Regions from separate parts of the Sphingopyxis sp. DBS4 genome, predicted to be linked through region 1. Evidence: predicted binding sites of a transcription regulator. Region 1 holds the regulator's gene; the other holds the start of a gene.
What was found. The regulator LexA, encoded in region 1, represses DNA repair genes until DNA is damaged. The targets are predictions, from matches to a motif close to GTTCCNCNCTTGTTCT.

Region 1 (4,432 bases):
AGCCGGCGGTTGGCGCTGGCGGGATATGTGCTGCCGATCGCCGCTGCCGCCGGCGCGCTTGCGGGGGCGGGCTATACGTGGCTGGCGGGGGCCGAAGTGCCGACGTTGCGGTCGCTGATCGCGGCGCTGCTCGTCCTCGTCGCTTTTCTGATGGGGCGCGAGGCGTTGACGTTGCGGCTTGTGGCGGCAGGCGCGCTGATCGTGCTGCTGTGGCGTCCCGAATCGCTCGCGGGGCCGAGTTTTCAGCTCAGCTTCGCGGCGGTGACTGCGCTCGTCGCACTTCATGAAAGCCCGGCGATGCAGCGCTTCCTCGCGCGCCGCGACGAGGTTCTGCCGCTGCGATGGGGGCGGGCGTTGGCGGGGTTGCTGATCACCGGGCTGGTGGTCGAACTCGCGCTGGCGCCGATCGCGCTGTTTCATTTCCACAAGGCGGGGCTTTACGGCGCGCTCGCCAATGTCGTCGCGATTCCACTGACCACCTTCGTGATCATGCCGATGGAGGCGGCGGGGCTGCTGTTCGATAGCGTCGGCCTCGGTGCGCCCTTCTGGTGGGTCGCCGATCATGCGCTGCGCCTGCTCATCGCGCTTGCGCACGCGGTCGCCGACACGCCGGGGGCGGTCGCGACGCTGCCGAGCTTTCCGCGCTGGGGTTTCGCGCTGACGGTCGGCGGCGGGCTGTGGATCCTGATCTGGCGGACGCGATGGCGCTGGATGGGGGCGGGGCCGCTGGCGATCGGCATCGCGGCATTGCTCGCGCAGCCGCGCCCCGATCTGCTCGTCACCGGCGACGGGCGCAACATCGCGGCGGCCGTGCCCGGCGGCAGCTATGCGCTGCTGCGTGATCGTGCGGGCGATTTCGTGCGGGATGCGATGAGCGAGGCGGCGGGGATCGACGTGCCGCTGAGCGCGCTCGCCGATCTCGACCATGTCGAATGCAACGCCGATTTCTGTCGCTGGCATCAGGGCGCCGACGGCGTGCAACGCGTCATCCTCGCCTCGCGCGGACGCGATCGGATCGAAGGGGCCGATATGGCGGCCGCCTGCGCCGCGGCCGATGTCGTGATCAGCGATCGCTGGCTGCCGCGCGAATGCATCGGGCGCTGGCTGACGATCGATCGCGACAGCCTGGCGCAAAGCGGTGGGCTGGCGATCTACCTGGGGAGCAGGCCGCGAGTCGCCGCCGCGCTACGCGCTGGCGATGAGCATCCGTGGCGCCGCCCCGACCAGCTCAGTGGTAACGACGAAGCAGTCCCGAAAGACGCCCTTGCACCATGACGCGCCCGGCCTCGTAGCGCTGCGGCTCATAGGCGCTGTTGGCGGGGTCGAGCCGGATCATCTTGCCCTCGCGGCGGAAATATTTGAGCGTCGCATCCTGCCCGTCGACCAGCGCGACCACGATGTCACCCTCGCGCGCGGTGTCGGCCTTCTGGATCAGCGCATAATCGCCGTCGAAGATTCCCGCCTCGACCATCGAGTCGCCCGACACTTCGAGCGCATAATGCTCGCCCGCGCCGAGCAGCGCAGCGGGAACCGCGAGCTGGTTATGATCCTCGAACGCCTCGATCGGTACGCCCGCAGCGATCTTGCCGTGCAGCGGCACCTCGATGATGTCGTTCGCGGCGATCGGGCGCAGCGCGGGGGCGGGCTTGCGCAGCGGGACGATATTGTCGCGCTCGCTTACGACGGGAGCCTTGGCGCCTTCGGGGGCCTTGAGCACCTCCAGCGCGCGAGCGCGGTTGGGGAGGCGGCGGAGAAAACCCCTTTCTTCCAAAGCGCTTATCAGGCGATGGATACCCGATTTCGACTTGAGGCCGAGCGCTTCCTTCATCTCCTCGAACGACGGCGAAATGCCGCTCGCGTCGAGGCGCTGCTGGATGAAGTGGAGCAGTTCATGCTGCTTGGCGGTCAACATCGCTTGTTCTCCATGATGCCCCGAATGGACCGGGCGCCGGACATAGGGAGAACGATAGTGGAACAAATCGGAACTTGTCAAGCGATGTCGATATAATCGGCCAGTTCGCCAGCGGCTTTGGTGGGGGCGCCGATCTCGCGGATCACGAGCGCATCGGCGTCGGCGAGCGGAAAGGTGCGGCCGCTGTCCTGCCCGTCGAACAGCATGAGGCGCTCGCCGTCGCGGCGCGCGCGCAGATAGTCGCGCCGCGTGCTGCCGGGACCGAGCGCGGCCGCGAGCGGCGCTTGCCGGATTTCGGGCAGTGGGTTGCGCGCGCCTGCAAGATGGCGGACGAGCGGGAGTAGGAACAGGGTCGCGGTGACGAAGGCGGAGGACGGATTGCCGGGCAGGCCGAGCAGCAACGCGTCGCCGATTTGGCCGGCGATCAGCGGCTTGCCCGGCTTCATCGCGATTTTCCAGAAATCGACGCGCCCGCCCGCATCATCGAGCGCGCCGCGAACATGATCGTGATCGCCGACCGACGCGCCGCCGACGGTAACGATGACGTCGTGACGTCGCGCCAGATCCTTGAGAATATTCGCAATCATCGTCCGGTCATCGCGCATGTGCAGCGGCAGACCGGTATCTGCGGGTTCGCGCGCGAGCAGCGCCGCGAGCATCGGGCCGTTGCTGTCGGGAATCTGGCCGGGGGCGAGCGCACGGCCCGGCTGCACCAGCTCGTCCCCGGTGGTCATGATCGCGACGCGCGGGCGCGCACCGACCGCAAGCTGCGCCGCGCCGCCCATGATCGCGGCAGCGAGCGCGCCCGGGGTCAGGCGCGTTCCGGCGGCGAGGAGTCGGTCGCCCGCGGCGAAATCGCTCGCGCGGGGGCGAATATGCTGGCCGCGCGCGGGCGCATCGCCGGTCAGAGTGAGCACTGTCTCCTCGGTGGCGGCATTTTCCTGGATGAGGATAGTGTCGGCGCCATCGGGAAGCATGGCGCCGGTGAAGATGCGCGCCGCCTCGCCCGCGCCGAGCGGTGCGGACGGCGCGGCGCCTGCGGCGACTTCGCCGACGATGCGCCAGGGGCCGGGAAGATCGTCGAAGCGGATTGCATAGCCGTCCATCGCCGACAGCGCCGCCGCGGGCTGGTCGCGTTCTGCCGCGATGTTCTGTGAGAGATAGCGGCCAAGCGCTTCCGAAAAAGCGATAGTTTCCGGCGCGAGTGGCGGGCGCAGTGCGAACAGGCGTGCCTGCGCTTCCTCGACGGGAAGCAGGCCGCTCATGCGGCGCGCCAGTCGCCCGAGCGGCCGCCGCTCTTTTCGAGCAGACGGATATCGCTGAGGATCATCGCGCGGTCGAGCGCCTTCGCCATGTCGTAGAGCGTCAGCAGCGCGACCGAGGCGGCGGTGAGCGCCTCCATCTCGACCCCGGTCGGCCCGGTCGTTTCGGCCGTGGCGCGGACCGAAACGCCGGTCTCCTCCCAATCGAATTCGACCGAAACCTTGGTCAGGGCGAGCGGGTGGCAGAGCGGGATCAGGTCGGACGTGCGTTTCGCGGCCATGATGCCCGCGATGCGCGCGGTCGAGAGGACGTCGCCCTTGGGCGCGTTGCCGCTGCGGATCGCGGCCAGTGCCTCGGCTGACATCGCGATGCGGCCGCCCGCGACGGCGCGGCGCCGGGTGGCGGGCTTGGCGCCGACATCGACCATATGCGCGGCGCCGCTGTCGTCGAGGTGAGTCGGTTTGCTGGTCATCGGGGCGAGCGAAGCAACGCAGCGTAAGAAAGGCAAGGGAAGATGGCGATTTTCGACCGGAAGCGGCCGCCCGGCATCTCCTAACTTCGTCATCCCCGCGAAAGCGGGGACCCAGAGCGTGCGTCAGCTGACCCCACTCTGGGTTCCCGCTTTCGCGGGAATGACGAAGGCGGGCAGGGGCGGCTCTCCACCTCAACGCGGAAATGGCGTTTTACCCGTTCAGCAGCGCCTTTGTCGCCGCCTCGACATCAGGCTGGCGCATCAGGCTTTCGCCGACGAGGAAGGCGTGGACGCCGCTTTGCGAGAGGCGGTGGCAGTCGGCATGGGTGGCGATGCCGCTTTCGCCGACGAGCAGCGTGCCGGGCGGCACCAGCTTCGCCAGCCGCTCGGTTACCGCAAGATCGGTTTCGAAGGTGCGCAGATCGCGGTTGTTGACCCCGATCAGGCGCGAACGAAGCTGGGCCAGCGCGCGGTCGAGTTCGGCCTCGTCATGCACTTCGACGAGAACGTCCATGCCGCGCTCGATCGCCGCATCCTCGATCTCGCGCATCGCGCCGTCGTCGAGCGCGGCGACGATGATCAGGATCGCGTCGGCGCCGATCGAGCGCGCCTCGGCAACCTGCCACGGGTCGATCATGAAATCCTTGCGGAGGACCGGAAGGTCGCACGCGGTGCGCGCCGCGATCAGAAATTCCTCATGCCCCTGAAAATAAGGCGCGTCGGTGAGCACCGACAGACAGGCCGCGCCGCCCGCGGCATAGGCGCGGGCATGGTCTGCGGGATTG
Region 2 (4,432 bases), 1.0 Mb from region 1:
GCGCGAGCCCGAGTCCGAAGATCGCGCGGCGCATGTCCCAGAGCCGCCGCGGGTGGAGTTCGAGGCCGACGAGGAAGAGCAGAAAGGCGATGCCGATCTCGGCGAAGGCGAGCTTCGATTCGGCGCCGCCGACGAGCCCCAATCCGTGCGGACCGACGAGCGCGCCGGCGATCAGATAGCCGAGCACCGCGCCGAGACCGAGGCGACGGAAGAGCAGCACGAACAGCGTCGCGACCCCGAGCAGGATCGCGCCTTCGAGCAGCGCAGCGTCGGTCGCGGTTTCGCTGACGGCCGCAGCCGCCCCGGCCGCGAGACCCATCAGGCTCATGCCGGCGCCGCCTGTTCCTCAAGCGCCGCGACCGCGGCATCGAAGGGCAGCAGGATCGCCCCGTGACGCGCGGGATAGGCTTGCGCGGCGGCGAGCAGATCGAAGCCCGGCCATTCAGGCGACCCGCCCTCGCCCGCGAACCAGCTTGCGATCGCGTTGCGCGCGGCACGGAGTTCGGTCAGAGTCTTGCCCACCGCGTGGCGCGCGAGCAGCGTCGCCGATGCCTGCCCCAGCGCGCACGCCTCGACATGCATGCCGATGCCACTCACCCGGCCGCGATCGTCGGCGTCGACGTCGAGGATAATCGCGCTGCCGCACAGCGGCGCGCGCATCGATATGCGGTGGCGCGCGCCTTCGCGCGGCGGGAAATCGACCGACCCCACCGCGAGCGCCAATATGTCGCGATTATAGAGCGCGCCGCTCATGGCGCGCTCGCATCCGCCGCGGCCTGCTTGTCGGCGTCCACCTGCGCCGACCGCGCCTCGGCCCGCCGCTCGGCGATCACCTTGCTCAGCGCCGCACTTGTCGCGCTCAGCGCGGGATAGGTGCGGCTGTCCGTCATCCACGCCGGGCGCTGCGCGTTGCCGTAGCCGATGTCGTAAAGCAAGGTCGCCGCCATGAAGAGCAGGGTCGCGACGATCAGCCCCTTGATCGCGCCGAAGCCCGCACCCAGCCCGCGGTCGAAGCCTCCGACAAGCGAAGCGCGACTGCGCTGCCCCATCGTCCGCGATCCCCATTTGGCGAGCGCGAAGACCCCGCCGAACAGGATCACGAAAGCCAGCATCGCCGCGCCGCCGGGCGCCTCGATCCAGCGCGCGACGAAATCGGTGACGAGCGGGTGGAAAAAGCGCACCGCGAGGATCGCGAGGACCCAGGCGAGAAGCGACGTCACCTCCTGCACCAGCCCGCGCAGGAAGCCGAGCACCGCGCCGCCGCCGACGAGAGTCAGCACGATGATGTCGAGGGCCGTCAGATTTGCCATCGGACCGCAATCCAAAAATCACGCATGAAATACAACCGTTCGTGCTGAGCTTGTCGAAGCACCGTCCTTTTCTCCTTCCGGCCAGAAAGAACAGCCCTTCGACAAGCTCAGGGCGAACGGAATAACTTGATGTCAGCCGATCTAGTCACGCCCGAGCATCAGATCAACCAGTTCGCCCAATCGGGCAAAGCCGGTGACGCCGATCCCGTTCACGCCTTTCATGCCCTTTGGCCCCCAACCACTCGAAAAGCCGAGCTTCGCCGCCTCGCGGAGGCGCAGCGCGTCATGGGCGACGGGGCGGATTTCGCCCGACAGCGACAACTCGCCGAAAACGATCGCATCGGCAGGCACCGGCCGCTCGCTGAACGCCGAAATCAGCGCCGCCGCGACCGCGAGGTCGGCAGCGGGATCGGTGAGGCGATAGCCGCCCGCGACATTGAGATAGACTTCGGCCGCACCCATCTGGAGCCCGCAACGCGCTTCGAGCACCGCGAGCACCATCGCGAGCCGCCCGCTGTCCCAGCCGACAACCGCGCGGCGCGGCGTCGCGCCGCTGGCGAGGCGGACGGTCAGCGCCTGCACCTCGACCAGCACCGGCCTTGTGCCTTCCAAGGCAGGGAAGACCACCGATCCCGGTACGTCGCGGCCGCGATCGGTCAGGAACAGGCTCGACGGGTTGGCGACTTCGCCGAGCCCTTCCTCGCCCATCGCGAACACCCCGATCTCGTCGGTGCCGCCGAAGCGGTTCTTGACCGCGCGGAGGATGCGATAAAGATGGCTGCGCTCGCCCTCGAACGCCAGTACCGTGTCGACCATATGTTCGAGCACGCGCGGCCCGGCGATCGTCCCGTCCTTCGTCACATGCCCGACGAGCACGATCGCAGCGCCGCTGTCCTTGGCGTAGCGGATCAACTCCTGCGCGCTTGCGCGGACCTGGCTGACGGTCCCGGGGGCGCTGTCGATCAGGTCGCTGTGCATCGTCTGGATCGAATCGATGACGACGAAATCGGCGGTGCGACTATCAAGCGTCGCGAGGATATCGCGCACCGACGTCGCGCTCGCCAGCGCCACCGGCGCATCGCCGAGCCCCAGCCGCTGCGCGCGCAGCCGCACCTGCGCCGCGGCCTCCTCGCCGCTGATATAGACGACCGACTTGCCCGCCTTCGCGAGCCGCCCCGCCGCTTGCAAGAGAAGCGTCGATTTGCCGATCCCCGGATCGCCGCCGATCAGCGTCGCCGACCCCGCGACGAAGCCGCCGCCCAGCGCCCGGTCGAACTCGGCGATACCGCAGAGCATCCGGTCGGGCATGACGCTGTGCGCGTCCAGCGTTTCGAGCGCCAGCGTCCGCCCGCCGCGCGACAGGTCGTGCTTGGCCGAAAAGACGGTTTCCGCCGCCTCTTCGACCAGCGTGTTCCACTCGCCACAATCGGCGCATTGCCCCTGCCAGCGATAGCTGACGGCGCCGCAATTCTGGCAGACATATTGGCGTTTCGCTTTGGCCATGCGGCTTCGCATAGTCGGAACAAAGATGGAACGCCAGCAGATTATAAGTTCGTCATTGCGAGCGGAGCGAAGCAATCCAGGGCGGCTTGTCGCGCCCTGGATTGCTTCGCTCCGCTCGCAATGACGGGGAAAGGGTTATAGGGGATCAGCAACACCCGAATCACCCATCCAGCAGGAACGCCCGCGCCATGAAATTCTTCGCCGACACCGCCGAGATTGCCGACATTCAGGAGTTGGCCGCGACGGGCCTGCTCGACGGGGTGACGACCAACCCGTCGCTGATCGCCAAGTCGGGGCGGGACTTCAAGGAAGTGACGAAGGAAATCTGCGCCATCGTCGACGGCCCGGTGTCGGCCGAGGTCGTCGCGCTCGACCATGAAACGATGATGAAGGAGGCGGAGATTCTCCGCCGGATCGCCGACAATGTCTGCATCAAGGTGCCGCTGACGATCGACGGGCTCAAGACGTGCAAGGCGCTGACCAGCGACGGCACGATGGTCAACGTCACCCTCTGCTTCTCGGCGACGCAGGCGCTGCTGGCGGCAAAGGCGGGCGCGACCTTCGTCTCGCCCTTCGTGGGCCGCCACGACGACAATGGCTTCGACGGGATGCAGCTCATCGCCGACATCCGGCTGATCTATGACAATTATGCTTATGACACCGAAATCCTGGTGGCGAGCGTGCGCCACGGCATTCATGTCCTCGAAGCCGCGAAGATCGGCGCCGACGTGATGACCGCGCCGCCGTCGGTGATCAAGGGGCTGTTCAAGCATGTCCTCACCGAAAAGGGCATCGAAGGCTTCCTCGCCGACTGGGCCAAGACCGGACAGTCGATCTGACCTGCACGGAGGATTAGATTGCGGTGTGTCCCCGCGAAGGCGGGGACCCAGAGCGTTACAATGCCATTGTAGTATTCGCCGCTCTGGGCACCCGCCTTCGCGGGTGCGCACGCTTGTTTGGGCACGCCCGCCCTTTCCAGTTGACGTAAACGTTAACTCGCGCCGATACTCGCCCGAAAGGGAGAGATTCGCATGACCGACAACGCCGCCCCCGCCGTCCTGACCGAACGCCAGGGCCATATCCTGACCATCACGATCAACCGGCCCGAGGCACGCAACGCGGTCAACGCCGCGGTCCATGTCGGCATCGGCACCGCGCTCGACGAAGCCGAAGCCGACCCCGACATCCGCGTCGTCATCATCACCGGCGCGGGCGACAAGGCGTTCTGCGCGGGCGCCGACCTCGTCGCGCTGTCGCGCGGCGGCGCGCTCCAGCCCGACGACAAGGCGCAACAGGCGTGGGGCTTCGGTGGCTTTGCCGCGCACCCCATCTCGAAGCCGGTGATCGGCGCGGTCAACGGCTTCGCCTTCGGCGGCGGCTGCGAACTCGCGCTGATGTGCGACCTGATCGTCGCCTCCGAAAATGCGCAGTTCGGCTTGCCCGAAGTCAAGGTCGGACTGTTCGCCGCCGCGGGCGGCGCCTTCCGCATCGTCAAGCAACTGCCGCCCAAGCTGGCGATGGAGCATCTCCTGACCGGCGATCCTTTCGATGCCGCAACCGCGCTGCGCTATGGTTTCGCGAACCGCGTCGTCCCGCTCGCCGACCTCATGCCGACCGCC

Region 2: the regulator LexA is predicted to act here: its motif matches at 2,830-2,845, upstream of radA (DNA repair protein RadA).

What each region holds. Positions count from the first base shown of each region.
Region 1 covers NZ_CP102384.1:1,474,548-1,478,979, forward strand. The annotation lists gene NP825_RS06860 (ComEC/Rec2 family competence protein) at 1-1,275, shown strand, start outside; gene lexA (transcriptional repressor LexA) at 1,229-1,912, opposite strand; gene NP825_RS06870 (molybdopterin molybdotransferase MoeA) at 1,990-3,177, opposite strand; gene moaC (cyclic pyranopterin monophosphate synthase MoaC) at 3,174-3,647, opposite strand; gene trpC (indole-3-glycerol phosphate synthase TrpC) at 3,859-4,432, opposite strand, start outside.
Region 2 covers NZ_CP102384.1:461,072-465,503, reverse strand. The annotation lists gene NP825_RS02240 (monovalent cation:proton antiporter-2 (CPA2) family protein) at 1-328, opposite strand, end outside; gene NP825_RS02235 (iron-sulfur cluster assembly scaffold protein) at 325-753, opposite strand; gene NP825_RS02230 (CvpA family protein) at 750-1,310, opposite strand; gene radA (DNA repair protein RadA) at 1,452-2,813, opposite strand; gene fsa (fructose-6-phosphate aldolase) at 3,002-3,652, shown strand; gene NP825_RS02215 (enoyl-CoA hydratase-related protein) at 3,845-4,432, shown strand, end outside.